One region of the Geobacillus sp. YHL genome, then DNA from elsewhere that is predicted to be linked to it. Evidence: riboswitches for the same ligand, from Rfam matches in the RefSeq annotation. Region 1 holds a riboswitch; the other holds the start of a gene.
The links. A riboswitch is a leader RNA that binds a small molecule or an ion and turns the genes downstream of it on or off. The one in region 1 is predicted to bind S-adenosylmethionine.
Positions count from the first base shown of each region.

Region 2: another riboswitch for S-adenosylmethionine. It lies ahead of mtnK (S-methyl-5-thioribose kinase); the one in region 1 lies ahead of JCR24_RS14035 (methionine ABC transporter ATP-binding protein).

Region 1 is NZ_JAEIGB010000019.1:40,604-46,379, reverse strand. It holds gene JCR24_RS14070 (acyl-CoA dehydrogenase family protein) at 1-253, shown strand, start outside; gene JCR24_RS14065 (arsenate reductase family protein) at 332-697, shown strand; gene gcvH (glycine cleavage system protein GcvH) at 794-1,177, shown strand; gene JCR24_RS14055 (YusG family protein) at 1,253-1,489, shown strand; gene JCR24_RS14050 (toprim domain-containing protein) at 1,588-1,947, shown strand; gene JCR24_RS14045 (thioredoxin family protein) at 1,944-2,261, shown strand; gene JCR24_RS14040 (hypothetical protein) at 2,408-2,755, shown strand; SAM riboswitch class I at 2,829-2,938, shown strand; gene JCR24_RS14035 (methionine ABC transporter ATP-binding protein) at 3,026-4,054, shown strand; gene JCR24_RS14030 (methionine ABC transporter permease) at 4,044-4,712, shown strand; gene JCR24_RS14025 (MetQ/NlpA family ABC transporter substrate-binding protein) at 4,728-5,579, shown strand; gene JCR24_RS14020 (hypothetical protein) at 5,707-5,776, opposite strand, start outside.
Region 2 is NZ_JAEIGB010000018.1:45,327-51,102, forward strand. It holds gene JCR24_RS13700 (sugar ABC transporter ATP-binding protein) at 1-993, opposite strand, end outside; gene JCR24_RS13705 (sugar ABC transporter substrate-binding protein) at 990-2,150, opposite strand; gene mtnA (S-methyl-5-thioribose-1-phosphate isomerase) at 2,137-3,204, opposite strand; gene mtnK (S-methyl-5-thioribose kinase) at 3,274-4,464, opposite strand; SAM riboswitch class I at 4,603-4,771, opposite strand; gene JCR24_RS13720 (carbon-nitrogen family hydrolase) at 4,866-5,678, opposite strand; gene JCR24_RS13725 (pyridoxal phosphate-dependent aminotransferase) at 5,776-5,776, shown strand, end outside.

The DNA.
Region 1 (5,776 bases):
AAAAGCGATTCAGGCGAGCGGTGAGGAGAAAAACAAACAAAAATTGCTGTACACGCAAATTTTCTGCCAAGAGGCGTTCAATGAAATTGAAGCCCATGCGAAAGAAACGCTCGTCGCCGTCGAACAAGGCGACACGCTGCGGATGATGCTCGCCGCGCTCCGCCGGCTGACACGCCATACGCCGATCAATGTGATCGCGAAAAAACGCGAAGCGGCCGCCGCGCTCATTGAAGCCGAACGGTATATTGTGTGATAATGGGAAGTGCCAGGCAGACTGCCTGGTGCTTCTTATTTGTTTGCCAAACAGCGGAAATGAAAGGGAGGAGTGAAGATGGCGCTCACGCTCTATTGGTATCCAAAATGCGGAACGTGCCGGAAGGCGAAGCGTTGGCTCGATGAACACGGCGTTGACGTGCGGACGGTGAACTTAGTCGACGAGCCGCTGACGAAAGAGCAGCTCGCCCGTTTGCACCGTCAAAGCGGGCTGCCGCTCAAAAAATTTTTTAATACGAGCGGCATGAAATACCGCGAGCTTGGCTTGAAGGACAAGCTCGATCGCGCATCGGAAGACGAGATGCTCGATTGGCTCGCCTCGGACGGAATGCTCGTCAAACGGCCGATTTTGACGGACGGCGAGCGGGTCGTCTTGGGCTTTCGCGAACAAGACTACGAGGCGTTTTTCGCGGCGGGGACATAAAAAATTTTTTGCAAAATCGGGTGAATTCAGTGAGTTTTTGCGGAAAATCGGTTATGATGAAAAGGAATATACATTTTGTCGCAATGGAGGGATACGATGAACACGCCGAAAGAACTTCGCTATACAAAGGAGCATGAGTGGGTGCGCGTGGAAGGAGAGAACGTGCGCATCGGCATTACGGATTACGCCCAATCAGAGCTTGGCGACATCGTCTTTGTCGAGCTGCCGGAAGTCGGCGCAGAGGTTACGGCGAACGAGCCGTTCGGCAGCGTTGAATCGGTGAAAACGGTCTCGGAATTGTATGCGCCGATCAGCGGCACGGTCGTTGAAGTGAATGAGGCGTTAAATGACCATCCGGAGTACGTGAACGAATCGCCGTATGACAAAGCGTGGATGATCGTCGTCAAACCGAATGATTTGAGCGAAATCGACAATTTGTTGACGGCGGAACAATACGAGGCGATGATCAACGAAGGATAAACGTTCCTGCAATCTTCGCTTCGATTCGGGCACTCTATACATACCGGAATTTGATTGAAAAAAGGGGTGCTCGCGATGGCGCTGCAAACGACGCGCATAGATGTCACGGACCGGATCATCGGCAAACTGAACGGCCGCTCGCTGGAGTTGTACGAGGAAGGAGAGCTCATCGGGCGCCTTCCGCTTCCGGCGGCCGTCCCGTTGAAAAATGGGTATACCGAACAAAACGGAAGAATTTACAAACAGGTGACCGCTACCGTTGAGCCGGACCAAAAATATGTCGATTGCGACGGGGAAGCGGGCTGGTGTTGAAAGGCAACGGTGGATGGCCGTTGCTTTTCATTTTCAACATTTGGCCGGCGCAAGACATACAATAATAGTATCCTCATTTGAAGTTAGGTGGGTCGGACATGCGACGCGTGGAAAAAGTGATCATCGTCGAAGGGCGATCAGACAAGCAAAAAGTGGCGGCGGTGCTGAACGAACCAGTCGTCATCGTCTGCACAAACGGCACGATCAGTGATGCGCGCCTTGAGGAGCTGGCTGATGAGCTGGAAGGATGCGATGTATACGTCTTGGCCGATGCCGATGAGGCGGGAGAAAAATTGCGCCGGCAGTTTCGCCGCATGTTTCCAGAGGCGGAGCATCTTTACATTGACCGGGCGTATCGCGAAGTGGCGACTGCTCCGCCTTGGCACTTGGCGCAAGTGCTGTTGCGCGCTCGTTTCGACGTCCGCATCGAATCGCTCATGAGGGGAAGAGGCGAGTGAAAGCGATCGACCGAAACGATGTCATGCGAGTGGTGGAAGTCGAGCCGCTTCTGGCCCTTTACTTGTATACCCCGCTGTGCGGCACGTGCCAGCTGGCGCGGCGGATGCTCACGGTGGTGGAGCAGTTGTTTCCGGCGCTGCCGTTTTACGAAACGGACATCAACTATATCCCTGAGCAGGCCGTTGCGTGGAAAATTGAAAGCGTTCCTTGCCTGCTTCTTTTTAGGGACGGAACGATCGCAGGCAAGTGGTATGCCTTTCATTCCGTTCCGTATTTGTACGAAGTGATTCAAGCCTGCTTGCCGTCCCGATGATTCGCCTTTTTTTGACGCTGTTTGACACATTTCTTGGGAAATGACAAAAACGGCGCTCGTTCGTCAACGGGTTGTCGAGATTTTTGTAAAGGATTTCTCCTCTTCAGGTGGAAGTGAAAAAAATAAAAATGGGGGAGGGGATATCCATGGAAATGCGTGAATTAGTTGGGCAGTTCGTGGAACGGATGCAAGTGTTGCGCCATTTGGTGCCGATTTTGCCGGATGAGCAGCTGTATGTTCGGTTTGAAAGCGATGACGAAACCGCCTTGCTGTTGATCGGCAAGGAATCAGCCGCTAGAGGGATGGAAAACGATGAACGGAAAACATTGACGGTGCGCGGTTCCAAAGAGGCGCTCGCGTCCCTGCTGAACGGCGAACTGAAGCTGCAGCAGCTCGTCCGGTTGCGTGAAGTGCACGTGTCAGGAAGCTTCCGCCAGCTTTTGCTTCTTGAATCGCTCCTCCATTTGGCCAAGCCTTATCGGGACGTCGGATAAAAAAGATGTTGACACGCTTCGACAGACAATGATACAATCACATTCGTAGTCAATTGAATAGGCGATTGTTGCGCTCTTATCAAGAGAGGTGGAGGGATGTGCCCAATGAAGCCCGGCAACCGTCAGCGCATGTGCTGAAATGGTGCCAATTCACACAAAGCGGCCTGCTTTGAGAGATAAGAGACGGAATGGTGCACAATACCTTTCTGTTCTCTGCGGGCAGAAAGGTTTTCTTTTTGCGCTCTGCCGCTTGGGGAGGAAGGTGAAACGATGATTACACTCGAACAAGTGACGAAAATCTATCAAGCGGCCAACGGTTCGGTCACGGCAGTCGACAATGTGTCGCTTGAGATTCGCGAAGGGGAAATTTTCGGCATTATCGGCTACAGCGGCGCGGGGAAAAGCACGCTCATCCGCTTGCTCAATGGGCTCGAGAAGCCGACGAGCGGCCGGGTGGTCGTCGCCGGGCGCGATATGACGCGCGTGAAAGGTCGGGAGCTGCGCAAGGCGCGCCAAGAAATCGGGATGATTTTCCAGCATTTCAACTTGCTTTGGTCGCGCACGGTCAGGGAAAACATTGCCTTTCCGCTTGAAATTGCCGGCGTCCCGAAAGAGGAGCGGAACAAGCGGGTGGATGAATTGATCGAGCTTGTCGGCCTTTCCGGGCGCGAGGATGCCTACCCGTCGCAGCTGAGCGGCGGGCAAAAGCAGCGGGTCGGCATCGCCCGGGCGCTCGCCAACAACCCGAAAGTCTTGCTGTGCGACGAGGCGACATCGGCGTTGGACCCGCAGACGACCGATGCGATTTTGGACTTGCTCGTTGACATCAACAAGCGCCTCGGGCTGACGATTGTGCTGATCACCCATGAAATGCACGTCATCCGCAAAATTTGCGACCGCGTTGCGGTGATGGAAAACGGCCGAATCGTCGAGCAAGGCGACGTGCTGCATGTGTTCCGAAACCCGCAGCAACCGATTACGAAACGGTTCGTCAAGCAGCTGATCGAGCCTGAGGAGACGGAAGAGGCGATTTCCCATTTGTTTGGCCAATACCCGAGCGGGCTGATCGCGCAGCTGACGTTCGTCGGCGCGGCAGCCGGAAAGCCGCTCATCACCGAAGTGGTGCGTCAGTTTGCCGTCGATGTCAACATTTTGCAAGGGAAAATTTCGCAAACCCATCAAGGCGCCTATGGGGTGCTGTTCGTGCACCTCGACGGGGCGAGGGATGAAATCGACCGGGCGCTTGACTATATTCAACGCCAGCAGGTGGCGGTGGAGGTGATTCACGATGCTCGCTAACCTCCTGCCGAACGTGCAATGGGAGACGATGTGGGCGGCGACGGTCGAGACGCTGTATATGACGGGAGTGGCGGTGGCGGCCACTTTCGTCCTCGGAATCGTTCTTGGCTTGCTTCTATTTTTGACAGCGAAGGGCAACCTATGGGAAAACCGGTTTGTCAATACAGTGATTGCTGCGTTTGTGAACATTTTCCGCTCTATTCCGTTTATTATTTTGATCATTTTGCTCATTCCGTTTACAACATGGCTCGTCGGGACGATGCTTGGCGCCAATGCGGCGCTGCCGGCTTTGGTCATTGGGGCCGCGCCGTTTTACGCCCGCATGGTCGAAATCGCTCTTCGCGAAATTGATAAAGGCGTCATCGAAGCAGCCCAAGCGATGGGCGCCTCAACGTGGACGATCATTTGGAAAGTGCTGCTGCCGGAGTCATTGCCGGCGCTTGTCTCCGGCATTACGGTGACGGCGGTGTCGCTCGTCAGCTATACAGCGATGGCTGGAGCCATCGGCGCCGGCGGGCTTGGGAACTTGGCGTATTTGGAAGGGTTCCAGCGCAACCATAACGATGTGACATTTGTCGCAACCGTATTGGTGTTGGTCATTGTATTTATCATTCAGCTGATCGGTGACTTTGTCACTTCGAAAATCGATAAACGATAAAGGGGGAAACAACTGATGAAGAAATGGTTGGGTGTGTTGCTCGCCGCCATTCTCGTGCTCGCTTTGGCGGCATGCGGCGGCAACAATAACGACAGCGCGGAAGGCGGCAAAGACGGCAAATTGGTGAAGTTGAAAGTCGGTGCGTCGAACGTGCCGCATGCGGAAATTTTGGAAAAAGCGAAACCGATTTTGAAGAAAAAAGGCATCGACTTGGAGATCATTACGTTCCAAGATTACATCTTGCCGAACAAAGCGCTGGCTGAGAAGCAAATCGACGCAAACTATTTCCAACACATTCCGTATTTGGAATCGCAAAAGAAAGAGTACGGCTATGATTTCGTCAACGCCGGCGGCATTCATATCGAGCCGATCGGCTTATACTCGAAAAAATACAAAAGCATTGAAGAACTGCCGGACGGCGCGACGATCATCATGAGCAACTCGGTCGCCGACCATGGCCGCATTTTATCGATGCTGCAAGAAAAAGGGCTCATTAAATTGAAACCGGGCGTCGATAAAACGAAAGCGACAGTCAATGACATCATCGAAAATCCAAAGCATTTAAAATTTAAGGCCGATGTCGACGCCGGGCTTCTGCCGCAAATTTACAAAAACGGCGAAGGCGATGCGGTGCTGATCAACGCCAACTATGCGCTTGACGCCGGTTTGGACCCGGCGAAAGACCCGATCGCCGTTGAGTCGCCGAAAAACAATCCGTATGTGAACATTATTGCGGTGCGCAAAGGCGATGAAAACCGGAAAGAAATCAAAACGCTTGTCGAAGTGCTGCAATCGAAAGAAATCCAAGATTTCATTAAAGAAAAATACCACGGCGCCGTCATTCCAGCGGCGGAAAACAACCAATAACGGGAGCATTTCGCTTCCGTTTCTTTTTTGTCCCCAAAAAGCCGCTCCCCTTAAACGAAAAGAAAGCAGCAAAGGTTAAAACGATTCTGAATCCGAGGGCGCCGCGGCCGACCTGTTTCTCCGCTCTTCATCGGCCGTTCAAACGCGCCAGTACGGCGGCGAGCATAACGATGATGACGCAGTTTTGCAGGACGATC
Region 2 (5,776 bases), on a different contig from region 1:
AAGGCCGGCGTCGATGGCTTCATAAGGCGATGAGAACACATAGCGTCTGCCATCAATTTCCCACTCGCCGGATGTGTTCCGGTGGGCGATGAGGCTTTCGGCAAGCTCCGTCTTGCCGGCGCCGACGAGGCCAGCGATGCCGACGATTTCGCCGCGGTGGGCGTATAGGTCGACTGTTGTCCCGGTTTTGTCGATCAAAATTCCGCGGGCGGCAAACGCGATGTCGCTTCTGTATGTGCGTGCTTGTTTCGCGGCGGCGGTCCGCTTCGTTCCAGTCATATGAAGGACGATGTCCTCAAGCGGCAGGCTGCGGGCGCCTCCGTGATAGACGACGCGGCCGTCGCGCAAAATCGTCAGCCGGTCAGCGATCTCCTGAACTTCTTTCAGTTTATGAGAGATGTAAATAAAGCCGACGCCTTGCTGCTTCAGTTCATCGATGATGGCAAACAGACGCCTTGTTTCCGCCTCGCTTAAGGCGGCCGTCGGTTCGTCTAGGATGATATAGCGCGCGTTGGATGAAAGCACTTTGGCGAGCACAATCAGCTGCTTTTCATGGAGCGAGCAGTCGCGAACCAATTTCGTCGGCGGCAACGACAGGCCGACGCGGCGAAGCAGGGCGGCGGCCCGCTCTTTTTCTTGACGCAGCGAGCGAATCGGCCGTTGCTTCACATGGACGAACTCGTCCGCCGCTACATTTTCGTAAATCGGCAAGCCGGGAAAGAGCGCTGTGTCAACTTCTTGAACGACGAGGCCGATGCCGGCTTGTTTTGCTTCGCGCGGCGATGAAAACGTGTATATCGTACCGTCGATCGTGATCGTACCAGCGTCAGGCGGAATGGCGCCGGCCAAAATGTTCATGAGCGTGCTTTTGCCGGCGCCGTTCATGCCTAAAAGGGCGTGGACTTCGCCAGGACGAACGTCGAAGTCCACGCCGTCGAGCACGCGCACGGCGCCAAACGATTTTTCCATGCCCCGCATTGACAACCCGTTCATTTTTTGTTCACCTGGGCTTCCAACGTTTTCATCCACGGCGAGATGGCGACATTGGATTGCCCCCAGCCCGGGATGTATTGCGAAAGCTCATTCATCGACACTTGTTTGTCCGGAAGATCGGACCGTTTCACTAAATGCGGCTCAAGCGAGTAAATGTTCGGCGTTTTTTCTCCGGCGATTTTTTGATACGCGAACCGCACTTGGACGCGGCCGACTTCGGCTGGGTCGGTCGCCGTTGTCGCCACCCATGGGCTGTTTGGTTTTTGGATCATTTGCAAGTCTTCATCGCTCAAATCGATGCCGTACACTTTAATTTCCGTGCGCCCAGCTTGCTCGATGGCGCGCGTCGCCCCTTTGGCGAACTCGTCCCAAGTTGCGAAGACAGCGTCAATGTCGCCTTTGTTCGGGTATTTTTTCAAAATCGCTTCCATTTGCGTTTGTGTGTCCAAAGCTGTGTTGGCGCTCGCCGTGCCAAACTTGGCAATTTCTTTAATGTTCGGATAGCGTTTTTTGAACGCGTCATAAATGATATGGCGGCGTTCCATCGGGGTAAAGCCGCCGACCCAAATCGTGACGATGTTGCCTTCCCCGTTTAAGTCTTCTGCGAGCGTTTTTAATGTTTTCCAGGCGAGGCTGTAGTCGTCTTGGTCGATGACGGTGACGCCGGGAATGTTCAAATCGTTGTCAAACGCCACAACTGGAATGCCTTTGGCGACGGCTTTTTTCACCGGGCCTTCGAGCGCATCGGCGCGGCCGTGGTCAAGCAAAATGGCGTCAACATTTTGCGTAATGGCCGTCTCAACGTACGATGCCATTTTGGTTAAATCGTTGTCGGCGTTGTAAATTTGCACCTCGCCGCCGAATTTTTGCACTTGTTCTTTGACGCCGGCGATGTATTGCGATGAGAACGTGCCGATGGACAGTTGCATAATGGCGGCGATTTTCACCGGCTTTTTCAACTTTTCAGGAATGGCCGCTTGCTCGTCGCTTGTTGCCGTCGAGTGGCTGGATGTCGTTTCCGTTTTGTTGTTCGTGGTCTTGGCTTCGTTGGCTGGCTTGGAGCTCACGGCATCTTGCTCGTGTGTGCAGCCAGCCAAGATGGAGAACACGGCAAAGAAAAGAAGAAAAAGGGAAGATAAGGCCTTAAATCGTTTCATGTTGCTCCTCCTTTGTGAATAATGATGGCAGCGTTGCGTTGTAATTGCCGCGAATGATGCCTTTTTCGGTAATGATGGCGGTAATGAGTTCGTTTGGCGTCACGTCAAACGCCGGATTGTATACGTTGACGCCTTCCGGGGCGATGCGCACGCCGGCGATGTGGGTCACTTCATCCGGATGGCGCTCTTCGATCGGGATGTCCGCACCTGTTTTCGTCGTCAAATCGATCGTGGACAACGGCGCAGCGACGTAAAACGGAATGTCAAACGACTTCGCGAGCAAGGCCAGGCCGAACGTGCCGATTTTGTTCGCCGTATCGCCGTTTCGCGCGATCCGATCGGCGCCGACGATGATGGCGCTGATCTGTTTCGCTTTGATCGTTTGCGCTGCCATGTTGTCGGTGATGAGCGTCACATCAACGCCCGCTTGCATCAGTTCCCAAGCGGTCAGGCGCGCCCCTTGCAAAACGGGACGTGTCTCAAGGGCGTAAACGGATAGCTCGATTCCTTTTTCTTTCGCCAAATAAAACGGGGCGAGCGCTGTTCCGTAGCGGGCGGTGGCGATCGAGCCAGCGTTGCAGATCGTCATCACACGATCGCCCGGACGAAAGAGCGACAACGCGTATTCGCCGATGCGGCGGCACACATCCTCATCTTCCACTTGAATGCGGATCGCCTCATGGATGAGCGCCGTTTTTGCCTCGTTGATGGAGACGGCGTTTTCGACAGCGGCGACGAGCCGGTCAAGCGCCCAAAACAAATTGACGGCGGTCGGTCGGGCGCCGGCCAGGTAGTCGCGATCCTGTTTTAAGCGGCGGCGGAATTCATCGAGCGATTTGGTGTCATAGCCCAGTGCGGCAAGCGCCAGGCCATAGGCGGCGGTGATGCCGATCGCCGGCGCGCCGCGCACTTTCAGCGTGGCAATCGCCTCATAGACGTCTTCCAGAGTGTGCAAGTCGATATATTCGATGATGGATGGAAGCTTTTGCTGGTTTAAAATCGTCACATGCGTCTCGCGCCATTCGACTGAGCGCGGGATGGCAAATGTGCTCATTGCTGTCTTCCTTTCTTTTGGCGTTGTTCGTTTGTCCGGCCCGTCGCCGGCGGGCCGGATCGAATGGCATTACTGCTTGGTTTCGGCGAGCAGCCGGCGGAAGCCATCCGTTCCTGTCAGCTCAGCCCGCTCAATGATCAAGCGGCGGCCGAGGCGGAGCGCATGCCGTTTGGCAACAAGCCGTTCATCTTTGTGCTCGATGCCGTCAAGGTCCGCCACATGGGCGAGGCCGATCGTCCGGCGGATGACTTCGCAGCCGGCAAAGCCGACGGCGTCGATGAACGCGTGCCGGAGCACGTCCTCGAGCAAGCCCGGCGTCGCGGCGTACGTTTCCACGCTCTCGGTGCGCCAAAGGTTTGAGAACACGGACGCAAAGACGTCCCATGTCCGGTCGATGTGGTCAAAGAGCGGTTGGCGCTCTAATTCAGAGCGGGACAACGCATTTAACAGCAAATTGGCAAAAAATTGGCCAAGGTCAAACCCGATCGGACCGTAAAAGGCGAATTCTGGGTCGATCACTTTCGTTTCGTCGGCGCTTACGAAAATGCTGCCGGTATGCAAATCGCCATGCAAGAGCACATCGGCTTCGGTTAAAAACTTGCGCTTCAGCTTTGCTGCTTCTAGGTGCAAGCGGTCATCGCGCCAAAGCGCTTCAACGTCTGGGCGCAATTCGTCTTCAAAGTTGTTCGTTTCGTGGTCAAAAAACGGGTCGGTGAAGACGAGGTCTTCCGTGATTTTGCACAGTTCCGGATTGACGAAGCTTTGCGCCAATTTCTTTTTCTCTTGCTGGTTCATGCCGAAATCAGACGTATAAAACGCCGTCTTGGCGACAAACTCGCCGATATGCTGGGACAAAAGCGGATACGTTTTTCCTTCGATCAACCCTTTGCGGGCGATTTGCAAACGGGATAAGTCTTCCATCACCGTAATGGCGAGCGATTCGTCAGAATAGTAGACTTTCGGCACGTATTGCGGCACATAGCTCGCAAACGTGCGCAGCGCGTTGCTTTCGATGACGGCGCGCTTTAACGTAAGCGGCCAGCTTTCGCCGACCACTTTGGCGTACGGCAACGCTTGTTTGATGATTACGCCTTGCTTTGTTTCTTGGTCGACGATATGAAACACTAAGTTCAAGTTGCCGTCGCCGATCTCGCGGCACAAAAGAGGCGCCCCGTCGCGGAATAAGCCGAGGCGGACAGCGAGAGATACCGCCTTCGGTTCGGTCAGCGGTTCGTAAACCGATGTTTGAACAGTGGTCATTGCCTTGTTCCCCCTTTTTTCATTTCGCTCGTTTTCAAATGCCGGTTCTGACGCGCGCTAAAACTCGGCGTTTCCGGCAAATGAAAAAGCCTCTTTCGCATACGGAAAGAGGCTTGAAGATTCATTCGTTCTTCGCGCCTCTTATCTTTCAGAAAGACATCGGTCTTTCTGTTGGACTTAGCACCGTGCCCTGCGGAAGCATGACGCTTCCGGCGCCGCCCTTGGCGTGCGCCCTATCTCACGATAGTATTACGGTCGGTTGCTGGGCTTCATTGGGCCAATTCCCTCAGCCAACTCTTGATAAGAGTACCGATTTCTCGTATTCAGTTTTTGCAATTTTCACGATGTTGTCAATCGTTTGGTTGTTTGATTCGAATGATACATGGTCGATCAATCGATTGTCAATACGTTTTGAAAAAATTTTTTGCCGCTTCGTAGTCGTGCGGCCGGCGGTCGGCAAACACCGGGATGCGCGCGCGGACGTCCGCAACGAGTGCGGGATCGATGTCGGCCGAGAGAATGCCCGGCTTCTCGTCCGCCTCGGCGATCACTTCGCCCCATGGGTCGATGACGAGCGAATGGCCGGCAAAGACGTTGTTCGGGTCGCGGCCAGCCCGGTTGCAGGCGACGACGTAGCATTGGTTTTCAATCGCCCGCGCCATCAAGAGCGTCCGCCAATGGTGCAGGCGGGGAAGCGGCCATTCGGCGACGACAAACAGCACTTCCGCCCCAGCCATAGCATGGGCGCGAATCCACTCCGGAAAGCGGATGTCATAGCAAATGACCCCGGCGCATGAAAGCCCGTCAAGCGAAAACAAACCTAAGCTGCTTCCCGGCTGCAAATACAAATGTTCATCCATCAATTGGAACAGGTGAAGCTTGCTGTATTCGCCAACGATTTGACCGTTCCGGTCGGCGACGATCATCGTGTTCGTCACGCCGGTTGTTGTTTTTTTAGCGACCGAGCCGGCGACGAGATGGATGCTGTGTGCTTGCGCTAGGCGGGAGGCGAACGCTTTCGCTCGTTCGGCGCCTTCGTCGGCAATCTCATCTAGGCGCGTCAAATCGTAGCCGGTCGTCCATAATTCCGGCAGCACGATGATATTCGCGCCGTCCTTGACGGCCGATTCAATGGCGCTTTCCGCGCGCCGTTCGTTTTCGTTCGGGTCGCCAAACGCAATATCAAGCTGGAGGCAGGCGATGCGGATCGTCATGAGTTTTCACCTCGAAAAAATTTTGCTTTACATTTTGCTTTTTACGATATATGATGTTGCACTAGAATTTCAAGAATTTTTTAAGAAGGTGTGGGCGA